Regions from separate parts of the Leifsonia sp. NPDC058230 genome, predicted to be linked through region 3. Evidence: predicted binding sites of a transcription regulator. Region 3 holds the regulator's gene; each other region holds the start of a gene.
What was found. Region 3 encodes LexA, which represses DNA repair genes until DNA is damaged. Its sites were predicted from a motif close to TCGAACANNTGTTCGA; they were not measured.

Region 1 (3,271 bases), on a different contig from region 3:
GCATCTGCCGGATGCGCGACTGCAGCTCGTGCACCTGCGCCCGGTCGGGCACGGGTGAGGCCGGCTCCGGGGAGGTCGGAGCCTCCGGGGAGGCCAGAGCGGCAGCTGTCGAGAACACTCTTCAAGTTTCGAACATATGTTCGAAGAGTGCAAATGTATTTTCGGGCACGAACACTCTACGGCCGCTCTGGAAGCGGGCGCAAAAAAGGGGCCGGGCCGCGAAACGCGGTCCGGCCCCTCTCAGAGCTCAGATCAGAGCGGGCGGATGTTCTCCGCCTGCAGGCCCTTGGGGCCCTGGGTTACCTCGAACTCGACCTTCTGGTTCTCTTCCAGCGAGCGGTAGCCGCCCGTGGTGATCGCCGAGTAGTGGGCGAAAACGTCAGCGCCGCCGTCGTCGGGGGCGATGAAGCCGAAGCCTTTTTCAGCGTTGAACCATTTGACCGTACCTGTTGCCATGTCTCCTCCAGGAGCGAATTGTCGACCCCGAACGTCGGAGCCTCGCCGCGTGTTGTAAGCCTGCTCCTGAACAGGTGGCAACGCTCCGGGTCCGGGACGTACCGCTCCAACACATGCAAAACACGCGGCGTGCGTCCAGCCTACCGGCAAGAGGCCCAAAAACACACCCGAAGGCGGTTCACGGCTCTGTGACGAAGTCGATCAGCTGCTCGACACGGCCGAGGAGCGCGGGCTCCAGGTCGGCGAAACTGCGCACGGTGCCCAGGATCCGCTTCCAGGCTCTGGCCACGTCCGCCTGCGTGTCGTGGGGCATCCCGAGCGCCTCGCAGATGCCGTGCTTCCACTCGATGGAGCGCGGAACACTCGGCCATGCGGCCAGGCCGACACGCTCCGGTCTGACAGCCTGCCAGATGTCGATGAACGGATGCCCGACGACGAGCACATGGTCGCCGTAGGGTCCCGACGCGACCTTCTCCGCGATCCGGCTCTCCTTGGAACCGGGCACGAGGTGGTCGACGAGAACGCCCACGCGCCTGCGCCGGTCCGGCGCGAAGTCGCGCACGATCGCGTCCAGATCGTCGACGCCCTCGAGGTACTCGACGACCACGCCTTCCACGCGCAGGTCGTCGCCCCAGACGCGCTCGACGAGCTCGGCGTCGTGCCGTCCCTCGACGAAGATGCGGCTGGCGCGGGCGACACGCGCCTTCTGATCGGCGACGGCGAACGATCCGGATGCGGTGCGCGCCCTCCCGCCCTCGGCCGCCTTCTGCGGCACCACGAGTGTCACGGGCTCACCGTCGATCAGAAAGCCGCCGCCGAGCGGGAACACGCGCTTCTTGCCGAAATAGTCCTCCAGTTCGACGGAGCGGACCTCGATCCTGGTAATCGCCCCACAGAATCCGGTCGCGGCCTCCTCGACGACGAGATCGCGCACGGCGGGGACCTCGGGGACGGGTTTGCGTCCGGCGTCCTTCCAGCCGGGCGACAGCACATCGGGTCCATAGCGGTCATAGCTCACCCGGAGAGAGTAGTTCGCGCAGTGCGGCCCGCCGCGGAGGCACGCCACGCTGCGGAGGCACGCCGCCCTGGAACTCAGTCGAAGACCCTCACCAGCTGCCAACGGCGATGGGTGTCGTCGTGGCGCACATCGAAAACGTGGGCTTCGCCGGCGTCGTCCGTTCCCTGGAACCGCCAGCCGCCGATCTCGCGCGGCAGGCTGCCGATCCCGTAGTGCTTCTCTCCGAACGGCCGCCACCAGGCGCACACGTCGGCCCAGACGGTCGGAGTGTCCGTCACCCGGTAGCGCCGTGCGCGCCACACCAGCCGGGTCGGGATGCCCTCGTCGGTCGTCCACACCGTGACGGTCTCATCGATCTCCGCCATCTTCACCACCTCATCGTTCGAACATACGTTCGATTAATGAGTGTAAGACCATTGCGTCGTCGGCGCACCCCCGGCGTGCGACCCGACGAGCCTGTTCCGCCCACTTCGACCGGCTGCCATACTGTGCGCATGACGGACTTCTCCGACCCCTCCGGCGCGACGCTGCGCCTCAGCAACGCGGAACGCGACCGTGCCGTCGCGGCACTGCAGTCCCACGCCGGTGACGGCCGGCTGACCGACTCGGAGCTGCAGACCCGGATGCAGTCGGCACGGGTCGCGGTGACGCGCGGCGATCTCGCGCCCCTGTTCGCCGACCTGCCCGGCTTCGTCGACTTCGATACTCCCGTGACGGGCACCACGCCGACGGCCGGCGCGGCATACGCGCCACCGACCGAACCGTACGCGCCTCAGTCGTACGCACCGCCCGCATACGGATCGCAGCCCGACTCCCGACCGCAGAGTTCTCAGCCGGGCAGGACTGTCAGCCGCAACGGTTACATCATCGTGTCGATCACGCCGTTCATCGCCCTCATCCTGTTCTTCCTGTCGAGCATGCTCTGGGGGTGGGCGTACAGCTGGCTCTGGTTCCTGCTCGTCCCGATCGTCGGCGTGATCGTCTATGGCGCCGGCTACGGAAACGACCGCGACCGCGGTCGCGACGGTCGGCGCTGACTCCAGTCGTCAGGCAGCGGGTGCCGGCTGACGGCGAGAGGATCAGCCGAGCGTCGTGCCGAAGAGCAGTCCGAGCAGGTAGGTCGCCGCGGCGGCACCGAACCCGATCCCCAATTGACGGAGTGCCCGTTTGAGCGGGGATGCGCCCGACAGCAGCCCGACGATCGCGCCCGTTCCGAGCAGCACGATGCCGACGAGAACGGACGCGACGATGACCGCCGTCGTGCCCTGCAAGCCGAACAGGTAGGGCAGAACCGGAATGAGCGCGCCGGATGCGAAGAAGCAGAAGCTCGAGATGGCGGCGCTCCACCCGTTGCCGACGGCCTCGTGCTCGTCGATGACCTCGACGCCGTCGACGGGCTCGGCGCTGTCGACGGCGAGCCCGCTCAGCACCTCGTGGGCGTGGTTCTGCGCCTCGTCCGGCGACATCCCGCGCGCACGGTAGACGAGGGTCAGCTCGTTGGCGTCCACGTCGAGGTTGGGCAGTACCGTCTTGGTCGCGGGATTGGGGGTGGATGCCTCGAGCAGCTCCCGTTGCGACCGCACCGACACGTACTCCCCAGCCCCCATTGAGAGGGCGCCCGCGAGCAGCCCGGAGATACCGGTCAGCAGGACGACATGGTTCGCGACTCCACTCGCGCTGATGCCGAGAACGAGCGCGAGGTTGCTGACGAGGCCGTCGTTCGCGCCGAACACGGCAGCGCGGAACGTGCCGGACAGCCGCTGACGTCCGCGGGCGGCCAGTGCGCGCACGACTTCT
Region 2 (3,271 bases), on a different contig from region 3:
GCTTCGTGACTGCGCGGGTGGATCTCGTGCTGGTGGGCATACCCCTGGTGATCGCGGTCGCCTACGCCTGGGACAGGCGGCCGCCCGAAACCGTGCGGGTCGACGTCCGGGCGGGAGCCCAGACCGGCGATGGCGCAGCCGAGGCGATCGTCGAGGTCGCCGCCGAGATCCGGGCGGATGCGGTGCAGCTGAGGTTGGCCCTCCGGGGTCAGGCGCCCATCGAGACCCTCGTCACGGTCCGGGCTGCCGGGCGGATCGTCAGCCCATTGCGGCTGGCCCACTCGGGGCCGCAACGGCTGGTGAGTGCAGAGTCGCGCATCCTCGGTGTGGACGCGTCGGTCGTCAGTGCGCCGACAGCGCCGGTCGCGGCGGACCGCGTGATTCCGCCGACCGTGATCCCGGTTCGGAGCCTTCCGCTTCCGGCGCGGCTGATCGGGCTCACCGGGCAGCACGCGTCGGCGCGCCCCGGTGACGGCGGCGAGTTCCGAGATGTCGACAAGTTCGCGCCGGGCGACCGCCTCCGACGCATCGACTGGAAAGCCACCGCGCGGCGGGCCCAGGTGCCCGGCGACCTGTATGTGCGGAGGACGATGGCGACGTCGGATGCGGCGATCCAGTTCGTGATCGACAGCCGCGACGACCTGACCGGGCGCGTCGCGGACTGGGCGGCCGCGTATCCGGAGCCGGGCGTCGGCTCGCAGGATCTCGCGCGCGAAGCCGCGGCGTCGCTCTCCACCGCGTACTCGGCCGCGGGGGACAGGGTCGGCTTCGACGACCTCGCGAACGTGGCCCGCGGCATCCCGCCTCGCTCGGGCGGACGCCATCTGCAGCGTGTCTTGCGCGCGGTGTCGCTCACCGGACCGAGCGGCGCCGCGACCGACCGGGTGCGCGCACCGGTGCTCGCCCCGGGCGCGCTGGTCTACGTGCTCTCGACCTTCCTCGACGACCAGCCGATGCGATTGGCCCTCATCTGGCGTGCCGCAGGTCACCGCGTGATCGCGGTCGACGTGCTCCCGGAACTCGACACCCGCGAACTCGTCGCCCGGGAGTCCGTAGCGTTGCACGTGGTCGAGCTGGAACGCGACCTGCGCTTCCGGCGACTGGCCGCGGCCGGGGTCGATACGATGCGCTGGCAGGATCCGGGCGGTCAGTCACGCGAGGCGCGACTGCGCGAGCTCAGCCGGCCGAGGAGGATGCGGTGAGCGCGCTCGAGCCCGCGGCACCCGACCTCGGCATGGTCGTTCCGGGATGGGCGTTGCGCGCGCTTTTCGCGGTCGTCGCCGTCGCGCTCTCCATCGCTCTGGCCGTGCCCGGCTTCTGGCTGACCGTCGCGGTGCTGCTGGCCGGCGTCGCGGTCGCAGCGCCGCAGTGGCTGACGGCGTGGTTCCTCATCGGCGGGCTCGCGTTGAGTCTGACCACGCACGAGCAGTCCTTCTCCGATTGGCGTCCATACGTGCTGATCGCCGGTGCGCATGCGCTGCACATCCTGGCTTCCTGGATGCTCGTGGTCGCGCCGACCGCCAAAGTCCAGCCTGCAGTGCTGTGGCCGAGCGCCCGACGGTTCCTGATCATCCAGCTGCCGGTCCAGGCGCTGGCCGTCGGCGCACTGGCGGTGACGACAGCGGTCTCGGGCGGTGACGTGCTCGGCCTCGCCGTGATCTCGGGCGTCGCCGTCCTCGCCCTCGTCGTCGCCCTCGCAGCTCTCCTCGTGCGACCACCACGGGACTGAGGTTGCAATGTCGGTGGTCCGGCATAGACTCGCGCGTGCTGGGTGACCCCTCGGATCGAGCCGGGGCGCGGCGGTCGGGACGAACCGCTACAATCGAACATATCTTCGATGCGCCGGAGGCGAACACGGGTCGGCATCGTCAACGAATAGCGGAGAATTGATCGAGTGACTATCAGTAAGGTGACCGGATCCCACCTCAGCGTGCGAGGGGCGCGCGTGCACAATCTGCACAACGTCGACCTCGAGATCCCACGCGACTCCATGGTGGTCTTCACCGGTCTCTCCGGCTCGGGCAAGTCCTCGCTCGCCTTCGACACCATCTTCGCGGAGGGGCAGCGGCGCTACGTCGAGTCCCTCTCGGCGTACGCCCGCCAGTTCCTGGGTCAGGTCGACCGGCCAGACGTCGACTTCATCGAGGGCCTCAGCCCGGCGGTGTCGATCGACCAGAAGTCGACCAACCGCAACCCGCGGTCCACGGTCGGAACGATCACCGAGATCTACGACTACATGCGTCTGCTGTGGGCGCGCATCGGTGTGCCGCACTGCCCGATCTGCGGTGAGCGCATCCAGCGGCAGACCGTGCAGCAGATCGCCGACCAGCTCATGGAGCTCGAGACCGCGACGCGGTACCAGATCCTCGCCCCGGTCGTCTCGCAGAAGAAGGGCGAGTTCGTCGACCTCTTCAAGGAGCTCGCCGCCGGCGGGTACTCGCGTGCCCTGGTCGACGGAAAGCCGGTGCAGCTGAGCGACCCGCCGACGCTCAAGAAGCAGTACAAGCACGACATCGCGGTCATCGTCGATCGTCTGGTCGCCGGGCCCGACATCCTCACACGTCTCACCGACTCGCTCGAGACGGCTCTGCGTCTGGCCGACGGCATCGTCCAGATCAACTTCGTCGACCTCGAGGGCACGGATGCGTGGCAGACCTACAGCGAGAAGCTGTCGTGCCCGAACAACCACCCCATCCAGCTCACCGAGATCGAGCCGCGCACCTTCTCCTTCAACGCGCCGTTCGGTGCGTGCCCGGAGTGCTCCGGCCTCGGCACGCGCATGGCCGTAGACGAAGACCTCCTGCTGGGCGACGAGTCGCTCAGCATCGCCGAGGGCGTCATCGTGCCGTGGACCACGCAGGGCAAGGGACTCTTCCAGTACTACGAGAAGCTTCTCGACGGTCTCGCACGCGACCTCAAGTTCTCCCTCACCACGCCGTGGCGCAAGCTGAGCGACGAGGTCAAGAACGCAGTCATGCGTGGAGACAACTTCGAGGTCAAGGTCAAGTGGAAGAACCGCTACGGCCGCGAGATGAGCTACACCTCGGGGTTCGAGGGTGTCGTTCCTTACATCGAGCGCCAGTACCTGCAGGCCGAGACCGACACCCAGCGTGCGCGCTGGGCGGAGTACCTCCGCGAGGTGCCGTGCCCGGTCTGCGGCGGCAAGCGTCTCAAGCCCGAGGTTCTCGCGGTGCTCGTGCACGGGGCGAGCATCGCGGATGCGGCGGAGCTCAGCCTGAGCGACGCCCGCTCGTTCATGGAGAAGCTGCAT
Region 3 (3,271 bases):
GAAGGCGAACGCCTTGCTCATGGTGCGCGAGACCAGGAGCCGCGGGCGTCCCGGGAGCAGCGTCAGTGCCGACGGAGCGTCGTCGGGCATGAATTCGGCGTATGCCTCGTCGACCACGACCATTCCGCGCGCCGCGTCGTAGGCTGCTTCGATCGTCTCGATCGACAGGGGCGTTCCCGTGGGATTGTTGGGAGCGCAGAGGATGACGATGTCGGGGTCGAGGCGCCGGATCTCCGCTGCAGCGGTCTCCGGGGAGAGTTCGAAGTCAGCGTCTCGCTCGCCCGCCACGTAGGCGGTGCCCGCGCCGGCCGCGAGAAGCGGGTACATGGAGTATGTCGGGGCAAACCCGAGGAGGCTCCGGCCAGGGCCGCCGAATGCCTGCAGAATCTGCTGGATGACCTCGTTCGACCCGTTCGCCGCCCAGAGATTCTCCGCCGTCAGCCCGTGTCCTAGGTAGTCGGCAAGGCTCTCGCGGAGTTCGGTGAACTCTCGATCGGGGTAACGGTTGACTCCGCCGATCGCCTTCGCCACCCGCGCGACGATGTCGGCCGCGACATCGTCGGGCACCGGATGCGTGTTCTCGTTCACGTTCAGAGCAACGGGCACGACCTTCTGGGGCGCACCGTACGGAGTCTTGCCCCGCAGATCATCACGGATCGGGAGATCGGAAAGAGAAGTCACCCATTCATCGTAGTTGCCGAGACAGAGCGCGGAGCCCTTGAGCCGGCCGACCGACGACGCCTGCTGCGGCAGGGCTAGCGCTCGTACTGCGACGGGATCGCGATGCGCTGCCCCGGTGAGACGACAGCGGATTCGAGCTGATTCAGCGACACGATATCGGCGATGACGTCGCGCGGATCGGCGCTCGGTGCGACCGTCTCGGCGATGCTCCAGAGCGACTGCCCCGACTCGACCGTGACGTAGTGGAACTGCACGTTCACCTGATCGCCGGTCGCGACCGCTCCTCCGCCGTTGAGAGCGAAGAACAGCGCACCGACCACGAGCGGGATGGCGGCCAGAGAAGTGAGGACCACGCGCCCCCGGCGCGTAAGGCGCAGGCGCGTGGCGCCCGCGGAACCTGCTGCCGCCGTCGCGGACGGGGTGAACGGCGACATCGTGACCGTTGCTGTGCTCATGGTCTTGACCTCCTAAGATTCCGCACCCGGTGCTTGGCCGGCAGTCCGGATGCGAAGCTGTGTTCCGAATATATCTTCGAATGTTCGAAACCACAACCACGTCGATACGGCCGAAACATCGAACAGATTCGAGACACGCTCGAACATATGTTTGTTTTAGCTGATCATCGTGGATACAGTTTCGATTGTCTGGAGTTCACTCAACCAGGCACCACCGACATTCGGGCGGGCCGGATGCGCCAGGCGGGTCAAGAAGGGGACGACAGTGTCGAACGACAACCAGGCAGGGCGCGAACGCGGAGGCACCCGCCGTCGCAAGAGCCTGAGCGAGAAGCAGCTCGCCATCCTCGAGGTCATCAGCCGATCGGTGAGCCAGCGAGGCTATCCGCCGAGCATGCGCGAGATCGGTGACGCCGTCGGCCTGTCCTCACTCTCCAGCGTGACCCACCAGCTCAACCAGCTCGAGCTGAGCGGCTACCTGCGCCGCGATCCGAACCGGCCACGCGCGCTCGAGATCCTGATCGACGTGCCGTCGCCCGCGTCCGAGTCGACGGACTTCGAGAGCCAGATCCCCGTCGGCGACGCGGCGATGGTGCCCCTGGTCGGCCGTATCGCCGCCGGTGTCCCGATCACCGCCGAGCAGCAAGTGGAAGAGGTCTATCCGCTCCCCCGCCAGCTCGTCGGCAACGGCGAACTGTTCATGCTGAAGGTGGTCGGAGAGTCGATGATCGACGCGGCGATCTGCGACGGCGACTGGGTGGTCGTGCGCACACAGAACACGGCGGAGAACGGCGACATCGTCGCAGCGATGCTCGACGAGGAGGCCACCGTGAAGGTCTTCCGTCAGCGCGACGGCCACACCTGGCTCCTGCCCCGCAACTCGAACTTCGAGCCGATCCTGGGCGACTTCGCGCAGGTGCTCGGCAAAGTCGTCGCGGTCCTCCGCGCCGTCTAGGGGGAACGGCCGGTTCGGGCTCGACCGGCTCGGTCGGGTTCACGCCCAGCCGAGCTCCTGCAACCGGGCGTCATCCAGCCCGAAGTAGTGCCCGATCTCGTGGACGAGCGTCACGCGCACTCGCGCGCGCAGCTCATCCCGATCCCTGCTGTGCTCAGCAAGGTTGTTCTTGTACAGCGTGATGCGGTCGGGCAGTTCGCCGAACCCGTAGACGCCGCGGCCGGTGAGGGGATGCCCGCTGTACAGGCCGTACAGGCGTGGCCGCGCGCCGGCCGGCTGGTCCTCGATCAGGATCGCCACATTCTCCAACGGCCCGATCATGTCGTCGGGAAGACTGTCGTAGATCTCACCGACCATCGCTTCGAAGTCCGCGTCCGAGATCTCGACCATGCGCTCATCCTCTCAAACGAAGGAGGAATCGGGCGACGCGCCGACGAGACCTCCGTGACGACGGAGATCCGAGCAGGACTCGCCCGGATCTCCGTCGTCGCGACAGGACGGAAGACCGCTACGCGGGCACGCCCGACTTCTCGCGGACGGCGCGCGTCGCCTCCAGGATGTTCTTCAAGGACGCGACCGTCTCGTCGTAGCCGCGCGTCTTGAGACCGCAGTCCGGGTTCACCCACAGCTGCCGGCCCGGGATCGCGCTGAGAGCCGTTTCCAGCAGCTCGGTCACCTCGGCGACAGACGGCACGCGCGGCGAGTGGATGTCGTAGACGCCCGGCCCGATTCCGTGCTCGAAGCCCGACGTCTGGATGTCGTGGACGACCTCCATGCGCGAGCGCGCCGCCTCGATGCTGGTGACGTCCGCATCCAGGTTGCGGATCGCGTCGATCACCACTCCGAACTCGGAGTAGCAGAGGTGGGTGTGGATCTGCGTCGCATCCCGAACGCCGGCAGTCGCGAGCCGGAACGAGCCCACCGACCAGTCGAGGTACTCGGCGTGGTCCGCATCCTTGAGCGGCAGCAGCTCGCGAAGCGCCGGCTCGTCCACCTGGACGACCCGGATGCCTGCGGCCTCCAGATCGGCGATCTCATCGCGGAGGGCGAGTGCCACCTGCCGTGCGGTGTCGCCGAGCGGCTGGTCGTCGCGCACGAACGACCAGGCCAGGATCGTCACCGGGCCCGTGAGCATCCCCTTGACCGGCTTCTCGGTGAGGGTCTGCGTGTACACCGACCA

Region 1: ACFVV0_RS13480 (DUF6504 family protein) is a predicted target of LexA. The motif match lies at 1,857-1,872, and genes of this name have one in related genera.
Region 2: uvrA (excinuclease ABC subunit UvrA) is a predicted target of LexA. The motif match lies at 1,823-1,838, and genes of this name have one in related genera.

Annotation. Positions count from the first base shown of each region.
Region 1 covers NZ_JBHVWM010000004.1:99,861-103,131, forward strand. The annotation lists gene ACFVV0_RS13465 (hypothetical protein) at 1-118, opposite strand, end outside; gene ACFVV0_RS13470 (cold-shock protein) at 253-456, opposite strand; gene ACFVV0_RS13475 (DUF3097 domain-containing protein) at 635-1,474, opposite strand; gene ACFVV0_RS13480 (DUF6504 family protein) at 1,549-1,839, opposite strand; gene ACFVV0_RS13485 (DUF1707 domain-containing protein) at 1,969-2,511, shown strand; gene ACFVV0_RS13490 (VIT1/CCC1 transporter family protein) at 2,554-3,271, opposite strand, start outside.
Region 2 covers NZ_JBHVWM010000004.1:42,098-45,368, forward strand. The annotation lists gene ACFVV0_RS13205 (DUF58 domain-containing protein) at 1-1,202, shown strand, start outside; gene ACFVV0_RS13210 (hypothetical protein) at 1,199-1,729, shown strand; gene uvrA (excinuclease ABC subunit UvrA) at 1,895-3,271, shown strand, end outside.
Region 3 covers NZ_JBHVWM010000003.1:613,435-616,705, reverse strand. The annotation lists gene ACFVV0_RS12840 (histidinol-phosphate transaminase) at 1-681, opposite strand, end outside; gene ACFVV0_RS12835 (LysM peptidoglycan-binding domain-containing protein) at 756-1,136, opposite strand; gene lexA (transcriptional repressor LexA) at 1,402-2,091, shown strand; gene ACFVV0_RS12825 (metallopeptidase family protein) at 2,131-2,481, opposite strand; gene metE (5-methyltetrahydropteroyltriglutamate--homocysteine S-methyltransferase) at 2,600-3,271, opposite strand, start outside.